DNA from 2 places in the Mesorhizobium sp. M0923 genome. Region 2 is predicted to be linked to the other one. Evidence: predicted binding sites of a transcription regulator. Region 2 holds the regulator's gene; the other holds the start of a gene.
What was found. The regulator LexA, encoded in region 2, represses DNA repair genes until DNA is damaged. The targets are predictions, from matches to a motif close to TGTTCNNNNTGTGTTCNG.

Region 1: NKH89_RS21310 (DNA recombination protein RmuC) is a predicted target of LexA. The motif match lies at 1,908-1,925, and genes of this name have one in related genera.

Annotation. Positions count from the first base shown of each region.
Region 1 is NZ_JAMYNW010000012.1:165,159-168,575, forward strand. It holds gene NKH89_RS21300 (cation diffusion facilitator family transporter) at 1-97, shown strand, start outside; gene NKH89_RS21305 (GFA family protein) at 165-569, shown strand; gene NKH89_RS21310 (DNA recombination protein RmuC) at 613-1,875, opposite strand; gene def (peptide deformylase) at 1,979-2,509, shown strand; gene fmt (methionyl-tRNA formyltransferase) at 2,526-3,417, shown strand, end outside.
Region 2 is NZ_JAMYNW010000001.1:502,004-505,420, reverse strand. It holds gene kynU (kynureninase) at 1-665, opposite strand, end outside; gene lexA (transcriptional repressor LexA) at 1,137-1,868, shown strand; gene NKH89_RS02415 (ComEC/Rec2 family competence protein) at 1,862-3,417, opposite strand, start outside.

The DNA of each region.
Region 1 (3,417 bases), on a different contig from region 2:
GCCGGAGGTCACGCGCCTGTTCGTCAAGCCGCAGACCACCGGCACCTGGGAACGGCGGAGCAAGGCCTTGGCGGCGTCCGGAGGGGAGCCGGCCTGAGGAAAATGGCTGCGCCATCGGGCAGTCCCGGTTATGATTGCGCGCAAAAGCTCCAGGAGGAACGAAGATGAAAATCGACGGCGGGTGTCATTGCGGCGCCATTACTTACGAGGCCGAGGTCGATCCGGAAAAGACCACCATTTGTCACTGCATCGATTGTCAGAAGCTAACCGGAACGGCCTTTCGCGTCACCGTGCCGGCGTCCGAGGACAATTACACGATCACCAAGGGCGCGCCGAAAATCTACATCAAGACCGGTTCGAGTGGTGCCAAGCGCGCTCAGGCATTTTGCGGTGAGTGCGGCTCGCATCTCTACGCCACGTCGGCGGACGCGGGACCGAAGGTTTACGGCATCAGGGTCGGCACGGCATGGCAGCGCGATCAACTGGTGCCGAGAAAGCAGATCTGGCATCGCTCGGCGCTGCATTGGCTGCCGGAATTCGAAGGCACAACCATCATCGAGGAGCAGTAGCGCCAGACCGGGCGAAGCCTCGGCTCCGGTTCCGGCGTAGCTCTCAATCGTCGCCTTCGACGACCCTTAGCCTCAGCTGCCCGGTTTTCGAATCGGCAACACGCGCGCTGCTTTCCGCTTTTGCTCCGCTGCCATTCGACCCAGCGGTGTCCTCCGCCGGCTGCACGCCAAACTCCAGCGCCTCGATCTTTTGTCCGCGCCTGGTCACCTTCGATGTCGAGACGAGGATGTCCTCGATATCCTTGGCCGATTGACCGAAATGCGTCTGCAATTTGCGCACCCGCTCGTCGAGCCGAGAGACGTCTTCCATCAGCCGGATGACCTCGCCCTGGATCAGGTGCGCCTGCTCGCGCATACGGGCATCCTTGAGGATCGCCTGGATGACCTGGATCGACAGCATCAAAAGCGATGGCGAGACGATGACGATCCGCGATCGATGCGCCTTTTGGACAACGGCCTCGAAATTCTCGTGGATTTCGGCGAACACCGATTCCGAGGGCACGAACATGAAGGCAGTGTCCTGCGTCTCGCCCTGGATCAGGTATTTTTCGGAAATATCCCGGACATGCACCTCGATGTCGCGGCGGAAAGCCTGAGCGGCGGACTTCTGCAGGTCGGCGCCTTCGGCGGCACGGATGGCATTCCAGGCCTCGAGTGGAAACTTTGCATCGATGGCAAGCGGCGGTGCGCCGTTCGGCATCTTCACCAGGCAGTCGGGCCGGCTGCCATTCGACAAGGTCGCCTGGAATTCATAGGCGCCGTGGGGCAATCCGTCGGCGACGATGGCTTCCATACGCGACTGGCCGAAGGCGCCGCGCGTCTGCTTGTTGGAAAGGATCGCCTGCAATTGCACGACCTGGCCGGCCAGCGACTGGATGTTGCCTTGCGCGATATCGATGACCGCCAGCCGCTCCTGCAGCTTGGCGAGGCTCTCATGCGTCGATCTCGTCTGCTCGGTCATGGTCTGGCCGAGGCGGCCGGTCATGGCGTCGAGGCGCTGGCCGATCGACTGGGTCAGTTCGGCCTGACGTGCCCCGAACACTTCGGCGATAGCGCCCATACGGCCCTGCATTTCCGCCTGGCTTGCCAAGATGCCGGCCATCCGCACCTCGGCGTCGCGGGCGTGGTCGGCGGCTTCGGCGGCCGCCATTGCACGCGCCTTGGCCGATCGCCAGAGCGCAATGACGAGCGCCACGAACAGGCCGAGGAACAGCATTGCGCCGAAACCCAGAGCATGGCCGAGCGTGATCGTGGTGGCGCCGAGGCGGGCGACAGGTTCGGACAGGATGGTGGCCAGATCGTTCATGCCGACAGCATAGATGATTCGGTCTGGCGGCACAGATCAAAACGTGAACGACCAGAAGGCGTCCCGGTTGACGCTTTTCCTGCGAGGTCTTAGGTGAGACGCCATGTCGATCAAGCCGCTTATCATCCTCCCCGATCCCGTCCTGCGTCAGGTTTCAAAACCGGTCGAGCGTGTCGACGGTGATTTGCGTAAACTGGCCGGCGACATGCTGGACACCATGTATGACGCGCCCGGCATCGGCCTCGCGGCGATCCAGGTCGGCGAACCCTTGCGCTTGCTGGTGATCGACCTCGCCAAGGAGGACGAGACGCCGGCACCGCACGTCTTCATCAATCCCGAAATCCTCGACAGCTCCGACCAGCGTTCGGTCTACGAGGAAGGCTGCCTGTCGATCCCGGATTACTATGCCGAGGTCGAGCGTCCGGCAGCGGTGCGGGTGAAGTATCTCGATCGCGACGGCAAGCTGCAGGAGATCGAGGCCGAGGGGCTGATGGCGACCTGCCTGCAGCATGAGATCGACCACCTAAACGGCGTGCTGTTCATCGACCACATCTCCAAGCTGAAGCGCGACATGGTGGTCAAGAAATTCAAGAAGCTCGCCAGGGACAAGGCGCCGGGCAAGATGGTGGGATAGGGGTCGACGAATGCCCCTGCGTGTCATCTTCATGGGTACGCCCGAATTCTCCGTGCAGACGCTGCGAGCGATCGCCGGGGCAGGGCATGAATTGGCAGCCGTCTACACGCAGCCGCCGCGCGCCGCAGGCCGGCGCGGGCTCGAGCTGACGCCGTCGCCGGTGCAGCGTGAGGCGGAGCGGCTTGGCATCGAGGTGCGGTCGCCGGTGTCGCTGAAGAGCGAGGCGGAGCAGCAGGCGTTCCGCACCTTGCGCGCCGATGTCGCCGTGGTCGTCGCCTACGGGCTGCTTCTGCCCAAACCTATTCTCGAGGCGCCGCGGCTCGGTTGCCTCAATGGCCACGCATCACTATTGCCGCGCTGGCGCGGCGCTGCCCCTATCCAGCGCGCCATCATGGCCGGCGATACCGAGACGGGCATGATGGTGATGCGGATGGAGGAAGGCCTCGACACCGGGCCTGTGGCAATGGTTGAAAAATGCGCCATTGGACCCGACATGACGGCCGGCGATCTGCACGACCGGCTGATGATCCTGGGTGCTGCGCTGATGGTGCAAGCGCTCGAACGGCTCGAGCGGAATACGCTGACATTTACCACACAGGCGGAGGTGGGGGTGACCTACGCCAAGAAAATCGATAAATCGGAGACTCGCATAGACTGGCTGCGACCTGCCGGCGACGTGCACAACCAGATTCGCGGCCTGTCGCCCTTTCCCGGTGCATGGTGCGAGGCCGAAATCGGCGGCCGCATGGAACGGCTGAAACTGCTTCGCTCGACGCTCTCGCAAGGCGCCGGCGAACCGGGAGGAATTCTCGATGACCGGCTGACGGTTGCCTGCGGGTCAGGCGCGATCAGGCTGGTCGAAGTTCAACGTGCGGGCGGAAGGCCCATTGCCGCGCAGGAGTTTCTGC
Region 2 (3,417 bases):
CCAACGGCAAAATCGGCGTTTGCCGTGTCGAGCTCGACTGGCATCGCACCGGCGGTGTGGCAGAGATCCCAGACGATCATCGCCCCGGCTTCCTGGGCCCTGCGCGTCAGCGCCGGCATGTCGCGCAGTTCGCCCGACTTGTAGTTGACGTGGTTGACCAGCACCACGGCGGTGCGTTCGTCGATCAGCTCTTCGATGCTCGGCGCGTCGACCCCCGAGAGGCGCAGCAGCGTATCTTTTCGCGTCGAAACCACACCCTCAGCCATGTAGAGGTCTGTCGGAAAACTGTCGCCCTCGGCGACGATGACCTGCCGCTCCGGCCGCATGGCCATGGCGGCGTGCAGCAGCTTGTAGATGTTGACCGATGTCGTGTCGCAGACCACCGTCTGGCCGGCCGCGGCACCGATCAGGCGCCCGAGCTGGTCGCCGAGTTCGAGCGGCATGTTGAACCAGCCGGCCGTGTTCCAGGCGCGGATGAGATCATGCGCCCATTCTTCGGTCGCTGCCTTGCTCAATTCATCGAAAGCGGCACGCGAAGCGGCCCCTAGCGAATTGCCGTCGAGATAGATCACTCCTTGCGGCAGCACAAAGCGGTCGCGCATCGCGCGCAGCGGATCTGCAGCATCCATCGCCCTTATGGCAACGAGATCGCGAATTCCTGTCATGATTTGTCTGCTCCCCCAAGATTCACCGCAACGCCGGACACGCATCGACGGCATCCATCGGTCACGAGCGGTTCTCCATTACCTGGTATCGCGCAGCAAGGCTCCACCGGCGACAAGTTGCCTGACCACGCGGTGGAAACCAGGAGCCAAGCCAACCCAAGGTTGGCGTTTTGAGTTCGTTTCGTTCACGGTGCATTGACCAAACCGCACAGTCGATACGGCTTCAATTCCGTGCCCTTTGCCGGCTGACGGCCGATACCAGTGCCGCCTTCTGGGAACCCAGAGGCCGCAAACGAAAGCAGAATCAAGGCGATGACGCCCGCGGCGGTGAAAATGCAGCGTTCCGGTTTGGTGAGTGGTATCGTTTCCCGAGCCCTAACACATTCATTAAACTTTAAACAGTTGCGGAACACAACTGGAACAGATAGTGTTTGTTCTGGGTTTGTTTTTCTGATTCTGTTGGGGGTCGCTATGCTGACACGCAAACAACACGAACTGCTTATGTTCATCCACGAAAGGCTGAAGGAAAGCGGTATCCCGCCCTCCTTCGACGAGATGAAGGAAGCGCTCGACCTGGCTTCCAAATCGGGAATCCACCGGCTGATTACGGCGCTGGAGGAGCGCGGCTTCATTCGCCGTTTGCCCAACCGGGCCCGTGCACTGGAGGTGCTGCGCCTGCCCGATTCGATCGCCCCCGGCCTCAATGCGGCACGCAAGTTCTCGCCGAGCGTCATCCAGGGCAGTCTTGGGCAAGGTCCTCGGCAGGGCAAGCCGACATCGTCGCGCATGCCTGCAGCCGGCAATGACGACGATGTCGTCGCCGCCGTGTCGATCCCGGTGATGGGCCGCATCGCCGCCGGTGTGCCGATCGATGCCATCCAGCACCAGACGCATTCGATCTCGGTGCCGCCGGACATGATCATGGGCGGCGAGCATTATGCGCTGGAGGTCAAAGGCGATTCGATGATCGAGGCTGGCATTTTCGACGGCGACACGGTGATCATCCGCAATGCCGATACGGCGAGCCCCGGTGAGATCGTGGTGGCACTGGTCGACGAGGAAGAAGCGACGCTGAAGCGGTTCCGCCGCAAGGGCGCCTCGATCGCCCTGGAAGCCGCCAATCCGGCCTACGAGACGCGCATCTTCGGACCAGACAGGGTCAAGGTGCAGGGCAAGCTCGTTGGGCTGATCCGCCGCTACTGAGCTGCGCCCTTGGCGCCGGCTTTTGGCTTGTCGGCTCTGCGGTATGGCGGCATGCCCCGCGCCGCGCGGGAAAATTTCCGCTGCACGTGCCAGGGCCGGTATGATTTTTCGACGGCGAAGCGGATTTCGGCGCGTGTTGCCGCTTGTGGATCGAAATAGACGGCCGCACTTCCCGCGCGCGCCAGTTGCCGTTTGGTGACGACGAGGACCAGCCGGTCGTAGTAGCAGGGATTATGGGCGGTGGCGTCGTCGATGACGATCAAGCTGGCAAAGGCGCAGGCTGGCCGTGCAGTATCGCGGTCATTGGCTAGCGCGATGATCGCGCCGGATGGATGCCTGGCAAGGCAGAGACCGTCCGTGCAAATGAACGGCATGCCCGGCGGTAAGTCGGCCGGATCGGCAATGTCGAATTGCGGATCGTTCTTTCCAGGTGTTTCCGGCGCGACGATAGCCTCTGATGTGAGCGCGCGTTTCCAGTTGTCGATGGTGAACTCATTCGGGCGTGCCCGGTTGACCGCGAGTTCACCGCTGCCGATCGGCAGCGCGACGAGCCGTGCGTCCTCCGAGATCAATACATCGGGTACGCGCGTCTGCGTTGTCGTTAGCAAGCCGGCGAGCGCAAAAGGAAGGGCCACGAGCCGCAACCAGGTCGTCGCCATGCTGGCAATGACGAGGGCGATCGTCACCAAAAGGACAGATCTCAGCGAAATCAGCCCGACCGCATCGATCGGCGAGCGCTCGGAGATCCACCCGGACAGGGCGATCATCGCCGTCAGCCCCTTGCCCATCACGTAGAGGAAAGGCCCATCCGCGCCGAACGGCATCGCCAGCGCACTGAGGACGGCGAAGGGCATGACGACCAGTGAGATGATAGGCATGATGGCCAGATTGGCGAACAGGCTGAGCGGCGCCACGCGCTGGAAATGCCATATGGCGAAAAGCGCCGTGGCGCTCCCTGCAATGATCGAGGTCATCGCTAGGCCGCCCATGCCCAGCAGTACCTTTCTAGTGGCAAAGCGTAGCGGCGACCGCCGGGGCGGCGGCGTGGTGGCCCCGCCGGCGCGGTAATCGGACCAGCCTGCATAGGCGCCGACAAGGGCCGCCGTCGCGGCGAAGGACATCTGGAAGCTCGGACCGACCACCTCGTGCGGCGACACCAGAATGACCGCGATGGCCGAGATCGCCAGGTTGCGCATGGTGAGCGCGGCCCGGTCGAACAGCACGGCGATAAGCATCACCGCCAGCATGATGAAGCTGCGTTCGGCCGCCACCACAATGCCGGAAAAGACGAGGTAGGCCGCAATCGAAAAAAGCGCGGCGGCCGCGGCATATTTCTTGACCGGCCGTCGCGATGAGAAATCGGGAAACAACGCAAAGGTGCCGCGTAGCAGCGCCATGATGGTGCCGGCGACCAACGCCATATGCAGCCCCGAGATGGAGATGATGTGATAGATGCCTGTACGCCGCATCGCTTCGTTGATCTCCTCGGGAATGCCGGCGCGCACGCCGACGATCAGCGCAGCAGCAATCTCGCCCTCGGCGCCGCCGA